2 regions of the Kitasatospora sp. NPDC094028 genome follow, and region 2 is predicted to be linked to the other one. Evidence: riboswitches for the same ligand, from Rfam matches in the RefSeq annotation. Region 2 holds a riboswitch; the other holds the start of a gene.

Region 1 (4,712 bases), on a different contig from region 2:
CTGGTGCGTTCGGCCGGGTGGAGCCGGCTGGTCGCGGAGGCGGGCGAGGAGGCCGAGCGGGCCGGGGCCGAGGGTGCGGCCGCGGAGTCCGCGCGGCTGCTGGAGAAGCTGCAGGCCGAGCTGGCCGAGCTGCGGGCCACCGCCCGCGCGGACCTGGACCGCCAGCGCGCGGAGTCCGAGGAGGTCCGGCGGGAGGCCGAGTCGCTGCGCAAGAAGGTGCGGTCGCTGGAGAGCGACACCCGCCGGGCGCAGGCCGAGGCGCGCCGGCTGGCGGGGGAGCTGGAGTCCGTGAAGGCCCAGGCGGCGGCCGAGCGCGGCACCGCGGAGAGCGAGGCGCGGCGGCTGCGGCACCGGGTCTCGGAGCTGGAGAACGCCGCCGAGCAGGGCCGCCGTTCGGCCCGCGAGGGGCGCAGCGTGGAGGACATGCGGCTGCGGCTGCTGCTGGACACGGTGCTGCAGTCGGCGCAGGGGCTGCAGCGGGAGCTGGCGCTGCCGGTCTCGCAGATCCGCCCGGCGGATCTGGTGGAGGCGGTGGTGCCGGGGGCGGCCTCGCCGCACGACGTGGCCAGGCGGGGTCTGGCGGACGACGATCCGGCGCTGCTGGACCAGCTGCTGGCGATCCCGCAGGTGCACCTGGTGGTGGACGGCTACAACGTGACCAAGACCGGCTATCCGACGCTGCCGCTGGAGCAGCAGCGGATCCGGCTGCTGGGCGGGCTGGCGATGCTGGCGCAGCGCACCCAGGCGGAGGTCACCTGTGTGTTCGACGGCCAGGACCTGGACGTTCCGGTGATCATGGCGCCGCCGCGCGGGGTGCGGGTGCGGTTCAGCCGGACCGGGGAGACGGCCGACGAGCTGATCCGCCGTCTGGTGCGGGCCGAGCCGCAGGGCCGTCCGGTCGTGGTGGTGTCCACCGATCGGGAGGTCGCGGAGGGCGTGCGGAAGGCGGGCGCGCGCCCGGTGGCCTCGGTGCTGCTGCTGAACCGGCTGGCCCGGCCCTGACCCGGGCCGGAGGGCGTGATGCCTGGTCAGCGCCCGGATGGCGGTCATGTGCGGATCTGGTGAAGTCAGCGTCGGAGGCCGGTTTCACGCCATTGGGGGGTTGGCGAAACGCAGAGATCTTCACTAGGGTCTGGCGTCAAACCTATTTTCCGGATTCTCACTCGTACAGGTGAGTCCGATGGAAGAAGGAGCCGGTCTCTTGGCCTCCCACCGCCGTCCGAAGCAGCCGAGTCGCGCACGGGTCTCCGTGCTCACCGCTGCCGCTGCGACCGCGGTCGCCCTCTCGGCCCAGGTGGGCGCGCACGCCGCGCCCCAGCCCAGCAAGGACCAGGTCAAGGAGCAGATCGACCAGCTCCAGACCGAGCAGGAGCAGGCCGCCGAGAAGTACAACGGCGCCAAGGAGCGGGCCGACCAGCTGCGCAAGCAGTCGGACCAGCTGCAGGACCAGGTGGCGCGCAGCCAGGACCAGATGACCCAGCTGAAGTCGGGTCTGGCCGAGGTGGCCGGAGAGCAGTACCGCACCGGCGGCATCGACCCGTCCGTCCAGCTGATGCTCTCCTCCGACCCGAGCGGCTACCTGCAGAAGGCGTCCAGCGTCCAGCAGGCCAGCAACAGTCAGGCCGAGGCGCTCAAGGGGCTGCTGGACCAGCAGCGCCGGCTGGACCAGCAGAAGACCGAGGCGGCCGCGGTGCTGGCCTCGCTCGACTCCACGACCAAGGACCTGAACCAGGCCAAGGCGGACGTCAACCAGAAGCTGAAGGCCGCGCAGGACCTGATGAACTCGCTCAGCGCCGCCGACCGTGCCGCGCTGAAGGCCCAGCAGGCTCAGGTGGACCGGGCCTCGCGCGGCTCCGACCGCCCGGACATCGGCCCGCTGCCGCAGGCGAGCGGCTACGCGGGCGTCGCGGTGGCCAAGGCGATGAGCAAGCAGGGCTCGCCGTACCAGTGGGGCTCCACCGGGCCGAGCACCTTCGACTGCTCGGGCCTGATGGTCTGGGCGTACGGCCAGGCCGGCGTCTCGCTGCCGCGCACCTCGCAGGAGCAGGGCAACGTCGGCACCCGGGTGCCCTCGCTGGACCAGGCCCAGCCGGGCGACCTGGTGGTCTACGGCAGCGACCGGCACCACGTCGGGATGTACATCGGCAACGGCATGGTGGTGCACGCGCCGCACACCGGTGACGTGGTGAAGGTGATGAAGGCCGACGCGATGCCGATCAACACCATCCGCCGGGTCTGACGCCCGCGGGGCCGACGGACCGGCAGGCCGCAGGGCCGCTCCGAACGCTTGTGACACCCGCCACCCCTCGTTCCGGGGGGTGGCGTTCGGCTGTGACCGCCCGGCTGGCCGATTCGTGAAATCCGATCAGCTATGCGTGTGGACGTGATCACCTTCGGTCATTTTCACAGAAGAACTTCGGCATTCTTACGTCTTTTTTCTGACAAGGATTTGAACGGATCACGGTCCAGTTACTAGGGTCATGACCCGAACCACCGCACTGTCGATCACCCAGCCTGGGTGGCGGCGGTGGTTTCCGTCGAGTTCGCGAGACAGCGGGGCAGGTCGAAGCGACTGCCCGACAGGGGAGCCCAGTGGTCGGGGGCGCTGTGGAGCGGAGCCGGGGAACCACGTTCCTCCGGGGTGAATCGGCGCCAGGTCGGCCGATGGAACGGCCGTGAGGCGTCGTAGGGCATGCTTCCGGCCCGAACCCGTCAGCTCACCCGGTAGGCGGACGTAGGAAGAAGGAGCCCGCCTTCGTGGCGTCCCATCGTCGTCCCAAGCCCGCCGGCCGCGCCCGCGTCTCGATCCTGACCGGCGTCGCCGCCGCTGCCGTCGCCCTGTCCGCACAGGGCGCGCACGCCGACCCGCAGCCGACCAAGGACCAGGTCAAGGAGCAGGTCGACAAGCTCAACGAGCAGGCCGAGCAGGCGACCGAGAAGTACAACGCCTCGCAGGAGAAGCAGCAGGAGCTGCAGAAGCAGGTCTCCGGCCTGCAGGACAAGATCGCGCGGCAGCAGGGCCAGGTCACCGACCTGCAGGGCGGCCTCGCCGAGATCGCCGGCGAGCAGTACCGCAACGGCGGCATATCGCCCACCGTCCAGCTGATGTTCAACTCCAGCCCGGACACCTTCCTCAGCCAGGCCGGCACCCTGAACCAGGTCGGCGGCACCCAGAAGAACCAGCTGAAGGAACTCCAGGACCAGCAGCGCAAGCTCGACCAGGACCGCAACGAGGCCCAGGGCAAGCTCAACGAGCTGGAGTCCACCACCAAGCAGCTCAAGTCGGACAAGGAGGAGGTCCAGGGCAAGCTCAAGGCGGCCCAGGACCTGCTCAACACGCTGACCGAGCAGGAGCGCCAGCAGCTGGCCGCCGCCGAGGCGAAGGCCGCCGCCGACGCCAAGGCCAAGGCGGACGCCGCCAAGCCCGCGCAGTCGACCCCCGACCGCGCCTCGCGCGACAGCAGCCGCAGCGACCTCTCCGCCCCGGCCCCCGTGATCGCCCCCGGCAGCTCGCACGGTGCCGCGGCGCTCCAGTACGCCGCCTCCAAGCTCGGCAGCCCGTACGTCTACGGCGCCACCGGCCCGGGCTCGTTCGACTGCTCCGGCCTGATGCAGTGGGCCTTCAACCAGGCCGGCGTCTCGCTGCCGCGCACCTCGCAGGAGCAGGCCGGCGCCGGCACCCGGATCGGCTCCGACCTGTCCCAGGCCCAGCCGGGCGACCTGCTGATCTTCTTCGGCGACGCCCACCACGTCGGCATCTACGCCGGCAACGGCCAGGTGCTGCACGCGCCGAAGCCGGGCGCCGTGGTGCGCTACGAGGCGGTCTCCAACATGCCGCTCTCCTCCATCGTGCGGGTCTGATCCCGCGCAGCCTCCGTCAGGCCCGGTCTTCCCCAGGGGAGGCCGGGCCTGCGGCTTTGCCGGCGGCTCGTCCTGATGTCCGATTAGGGGGCGAATATTCGGACCGGTGGGGGTTTGGACTCGATTGCCCGGACTCGCTAACGTCTGCCACCGGACCCCCGCTCCAGAGCCGCCCGTTCCGGTGCGGCGGCGGGGCCGCGCCGCAGGATTGGAGCCGCCGCCGCCATGCCCGTGCATCGCCGTTCCCAACTGCTCGCCCGCGCGCTGGTGCTGACCGCGGCCGCCACCACCGCCCTCGGGGTGGCGACCGCCGGCTCCGCGCAGGCCGCCCCCGGCGGCCCGGACGCGCCCGACCGCAAGGACGTCAAGGTGCAGGTGGAGCGGCTGTACGACGAGGCCGAGCAGGCGTCCGAGAAGTACAACGCGGCGCAGGACGCCCAGCGGCGGCTCCAGGGCGAGACCACGATCCTGCAGAGCGAGATCGCCACCGCCCAGGACCAGCTCAACCAGCTGCGCGGCGACCTCGCCACCGTGGCCGGCGCCGAGTACCGCGGCGGCGGCCTGGCGCAGACCGCCCAGCTGATGCTCTCCAGCGACCCGGAGGGCTACCTCTCCCGGGCCCGCACGCTCGGCCAGGCCGCCACCCGCCAGCAGGAGACCCTGCACGAGCTGGTCACCCGTCAGCGCGGGCTCGACCAGCGCCGCACCGAGGCCGGCGGCAAGCTGGCCGCGCTGGAGGAGTCCCGGCGCACCCTGGCCGACAGCAAGCAGCAGATCCAGCAACGGCTCGCCAAGGCGCAGAAGCTGCTCAACAGCCTGGGTGCGGCCGAACGGGCCAGGATGACCGCCCA
Region 2 (4,712 bases):
CGGAGCCCGCGGTCGGCTCCGAAGCCGGCGGACGGCACCGACGCTCCGCCTAGCGCAGGGCGCCGCGCGGACGGCGGCGGGCGAGGCCCCGGGAGGACCACACCCCGGGCGCCGGCGGGCGCACGCGCCCGGCCGGTCAGGGGCGGCACCCGCGCGCAGCGGTGCGGCGGGCGCGGCGGACGCCCCGGGCACCGCGAGCACGGCGGACACCACGGCCGTGCCGGACCCCGCAGGAAACACCCCCGGAACCAGGGGTACCGGAGCACCGGCTCCGGACAAGTCAAAGGCCGTCGTGGTGTCAGCACCCACGACGGCCCCCCGATGGCGAAGCGGCCCCCCGTCAGACCGCCAGGTGGTCGAACTCCCCGTCCTTGGCCCCCAGCAGCAGGGCGGCGATCTCCGCCCGGGTGTAGATGAGCGCCGGGCCGTCCGGGAAGCGCGAGTTGCGCATCGCCACGTCGCCGCCCGGCAGGGCGGCGAATTCGACGCAGTTGCCCTGCGAGTTGCTGTGCCGGCTCTTCTGCCAGACGACCCCCGTGAGATCGGCGGCGGCCATCCCGTTGTAGGGGCCGCACGAGCCGTGCGTGTGCTGCGAGTCCTGCGAGTCGTGCATAGAAATCTCCCGAAGAGATCCGGAGTTGTCGTCCGGCGCGGCGCCCCCGGCACCCACCGAACGATCGGACCGGCCCCGTACCGGCCCGGTACAACGCCTCACTTGACGCGATGATAGCTGCAGTGCACGTGCATCAGCACGGGACGTTGCAGGTGCACGAGGCTTTCTTTCCATGCCCCGAACTCTTCACGGACCCTTCTCCTGACGGTATGTAAACGGACAAACGCCACTGAATCGCCAGCGGTCCGATGACCGGCCGTGAGCGGCCCTCCGCTGAATGTTGATCTTCGACCGCCGGGAGTCGCACCCCCGTGACCCTCTGTCAAACCGGTCCGGCCCTGTGAAACATCTCACTCGCCACGGCTGCAACGCCGGGCCCCTCGCGCCGCGTCATCACTCTCCGGTCCCCTGCGGCCCCGGGCGAGGGATTGGGGAGGTTTTCGTCCGGATTGCCGGGAAATCTCCCGATCCGGCGGGGGTGGCGCACAGGCCCGGCACGGAGCGCACGCGAAACCCGTCCGGCAGCCGACTGCAGGCCTGACGGGGCGATGTCCTACGATCTCCGGCATGAGCACCGCAGCCATTCCGGGCGCGCCACTGCCCGTCCGCACTCCAGGCTCCCGTGCGCGGGGGCGCCATCGCCGTCCCGAGCGCCCCGAGATTCCGACCGGAGCCCCGGCCCTGGTGCTGGCCGTGCCCGCGACCGCCGGGCCCGAGTCCCGCTCGGTCGTCGAGGAACTGCTGTCGATCGTCCGCAGCGAGCAGAACGGCGTCCAGGCCGCGGCCGGATACCTCACCGGTGACGGCGAGGCGGCCGACAGCGAGGACCGCACCGTCGCCGAGCTCCTGGCCGCGACCGCCGAGGCCGGCCTGCCCGCACCCGTCGTGGTGCCGCTGGTCTCCGGTCCGCACGACTTCCTGACCGGGCTTCACGCCCTCGCCGCCGAGTACGGCGCGACCGTCACCGACGCGCTGGGCCCGCACCCGCTGCTCGCCGAGGGCGTGCACGTGCGGCTGTCCGAGGCCGGACTGGCCCGCGCCGACCGCGCCCGGCTGTTCGCCATCGCCACCGCCGCGGACGGCGTCGTCCTCACCACCGCGGGCGGCGAGGACGCGGCCGCCGCGGCCGGCATCACCGGCGTGCTGCTCGCCGCCCGGCTGGCCGTCCCGGTCGTCGCCGCCGCGCTCGACGTGCCCGGCTCGGTCGCCGCGGCCGTGGACCACCTCAAGGAGACCGGCTCCCAGCGCCCGGCGCTGGCCCCGCTGGTGATCGGCCCCGAGGCGGACTCCGAGCTGCTCGCCACGGCCGCCGAGGAGACCGGCTGCCCGTCCGCCGCGCCGCTCGGCGCCTACCCGGCGGTGGCGCAGCTGATCGCTTCCACCTACCTGGCCGCGCTGCCCACCCCCTCGCCGGAGGAGCTGGCCCAGGCCGAAGCCGAGGCCGCTGCCGCCGCCGAGGCCGGGGAGGGCTCCCGTGGCGCCCACGCGGCCGCCCAGGGGCCCGTGGAGGCCTGACGGGCCGCCCGCACCCCCGTCGTACGCCCGAGGGCCCGGAACGTTCGCGTTCCGGGCCCTTTCGGCTGCCCGCGCGCGGACGGACGGGCCGGGCGGCCGAGCGGGCCGGGCAGGCCGGGCAGGCCGGGCAGGCCGGGCAGGCCGGGCAGGCCGACGAGGAAGCGTCGAACGCGCGGGCCGCGAAAGGTTATGTCCGTTCTGCGCGATTTATGGGCGAATAGACCGGCGCCCGATTTACCGCCGCTCCCCCGCCGCAAAAGCGCGCTCCCATCCGCACTCCCCCGCGCCGCCCCGCACCCCGACGCTCCGTCACGCCTTTCCTGAGGCGGAGCCAGTTGTGGGAATTCACCGCCGGATTGCCGAAAAACGATCATTTGCGATCTTGATTTGCAGCCCATTCGACAGTTTTCGCTAAACCGTGATGCGCATCACACTGTTTGCGGATTTCCCTTAATTCTGCTTAACGTGCTCCCCGTTCGTGACCACACGGACCCAGTTCATCCGCAACGCCGAGTCCTGCCGTCGGATGTCCTGGCAGCGCGAAAACGCACCACGGCAGGAGCGGGGGACCCACAGGTAAGTCGCCCCGGACCGTTCCCCGGAACGGTTCTGGGCTAGGGGTGAAGCCGCGCTCACCGCGCGGCCGGGCAACTCCAGCCCGAATCCGACAGCTCACCTCGCAGGCGTGGGAGAGGACCGCGTCTTCATGCTGCCCACCAACGGCACCCGCCTGTCCAGCCGCACCCGTCGCGTGATCGCCGCCCTCGGCGTCGCCGGCATCGGCCTCACCGTCCCCTGCCTCACCACCGGCACCGCCTCCGCCGCGTCCGTCGCCACCTGGGACAAGGTCGCCCAGTGCGAGAGCAGCGGCGACTGGAGCATCAACACCGGCAACGGCTTCTACGGCGGCCTGCAGTTCACCTCCAGCACCTGGGCCGCCTTCGGTGGCACCGCCTACGCCCCGCAGGCCAACCAGGCCACCAAGGACCAGCAGATCGCCGTCGCCGAGAAGGTCCTCGCCTCGCAGGGCCCCGGCGCCTGGCCCGTCTGCTCCATCCAGGCCGGCCTGACCCAGGGCGGCACCCCCGCCGCCGTCGACACCTCGGCCGGCACCGCCCCCAAGGCCGCCGCCAAGCCGGCCGCCAAGCCCGCCCAGGCCCCGGCCGCGCCGGCCGCCAAGCCCGCCGCGCCCGCCCCGGACCAGGCCGCCGCCGACACCGCCAAGAGCGGCTCCACCACGAGCGACTGGGCCAAGGGCGCCTGGGCGCAGAAGCGCCAGCCGCAGGCCCCCGGCAGCGACTACACCGTCGTCGACGGCGACTGGCTGTCCTCGATCGCCGCCAAGCACAACGTCCAGGGCGGCTGGCAGCACCTGTACGACCTGAACCGCGCCACCCTGACCCAGGGTCCGGACACCATCTACCCGGGCCAGCACCTGAGCTTCGGTGACGAGGCCGCCGCCCCGGCGGGCCAGTCCTCCACCGACAAGTCCGGCTCGGGCTTCAGCTGGTTCGACCGCTCGCAGCAGTCCGGCCAGGCCGCCACCGGCGGTGCCGTGAACGCCAAGCCGACCGCGCAGGAGCAGACCTCGCCGAAGCAGACCGCGCAGGCCGCCAAGCCCGCCGCCCCGGCCCAGACCCAGGCCCCGGCCGCGACCGGCAGCATGGCCGCCGCGATCTCCTTCGCCAAGGCCCAGGTCGGCCAGGCCTACGTCTACGGCGGCACCGGCAACGGCGGCTGGGACTGCTCCGGCCTGACCCAGGCCGCGCTGCGCGCCGCGGGCATCTCGGTGCCGCGCGTCGCCGCCGACCAGGCCGCCGCCAGCACCCACGTCTCGCTGGACAGCCTGCAGCCGGGCGACCTGCTGTTCTGGTCCAACAACGGCCAGGACTCCGGCGTCTACCACGTCGCGATCTACATCGGCGGCGGCCAGTACGTCGAGGCCGCCAACCCCAGCGTCGGCGTGCGCCTGCAGACCGTCGCCAACTGGGCGCCGGACTTCGCCGGCCGCGTCTGAGCCCGCCGGCTGACAGCTGACGGCTGACGGCCGGGGAACCGGCGCCACGACGCCCCCGGGGAGAGCCTGCCCGCTCCTCCCCGGGGGTTCTGGCGCGTTCCGGTGCCGGGACGATCGCCGCTGTGGTGGAACGGAGCCCCAAGGGGCATGCTGCTGCTCTGCACCCGAGGAGGAGTCACCATGGCCCAGGTCACCGTCACCATCGATGCGAACCTCGCGATCGACGTGATGATGCTCGCCGGAACGAAGAACCCGCAGGACGCCGTCGAACTGGTCCTGCGCGACTACCTGGCCCGCGGCCGACGCACCGAGATGCGCACCGGCGACGCCACGGACGGCCACCGGCTCACCATGGACCGCCCGCCCGCGCAGGAGGGCTGAGCCGGGCGCGGCCGGCCGGACCGCACGACGACGGGCCCCGGAGAGCAACCGCTCTCCGGGGCCCGTCCGTTGGGCTTTCCCGCCGCCGTCAGCGCGCGCAGGCCCCGGTGGACCCGCGCATCACCAGCTCCGGCTGGAACATGAACTCCCCGCGCTGCCCGGCGTTCGAGCCGACCTCCTCCAGCA

The links. Region 2 has a riboswitch for cyclic di-AMP ahead of ACPC54_RS24055 (transglycosylase family protein). Riboswitches for the same ligand answer to the same signal wherever they lie in the genome.
Region 1: it holds a riboswitch for cyclic di-AMP, as region 2 does, so the genes downstream of both, ACPC54_RS01015 (C40 family peptidase) here and ACPC54_RS24055 (transglycosylase family protein) in region 2, are expected to answer to the same signal.

What each region holds. Positions count from the first base shown of each region.
Region 1 covers NZ_JBMVFA010000001.1:228,703-233,414, forward strand. The annotation lists gene ACPC54_RS01005 (NYN domain-containing protein) at 1-1,002, shown strand, start outside; gene ACPC54_RS01010 (C40 family peptidase) at 1,202-2,239, shown strand; cyclic di-AMP (ydaO/yuaA leader) riboswitch at 2,594-2,747, shown strand; gene ACPC54_RS01015 (C40 family peptidase) at 2,758-3,861, shown strand; gene ACPC54_RS01020 (C40 family peptidase) at 4,087-4,712, shown strand, end outside.
Region 2 covers NZ_JBMVFA010000016.1:158,574-163,285, reverse strand. The annotation lists gene ACPC54_RS24070 (ATP-binding protein) at 1-53, shown strand, start outside; gene ACPC54_RS24065 (DUF397 domain-containing protein) at 341-613, opposite strand; gene ACPC54_RS24060 (sirohydrochlorin chelatase family protein) at 1,181-2,128, shown strand; cyclic di-AMP (ydaO/yuaA leader) riboswitch at 2,665-2,827, shown strand; gene ACPC54_RS24055 (transglycosylase family protein) at 2,814-4,145, shown strand; gene ACPC54_RS24050 (hypothetical protein) at 4,326-4,526, shown strand; gene ACPC54_RS24045 (LacI family DNA-binding transcriptional regulator) at 4,615-4,712, opposite strand, start outside.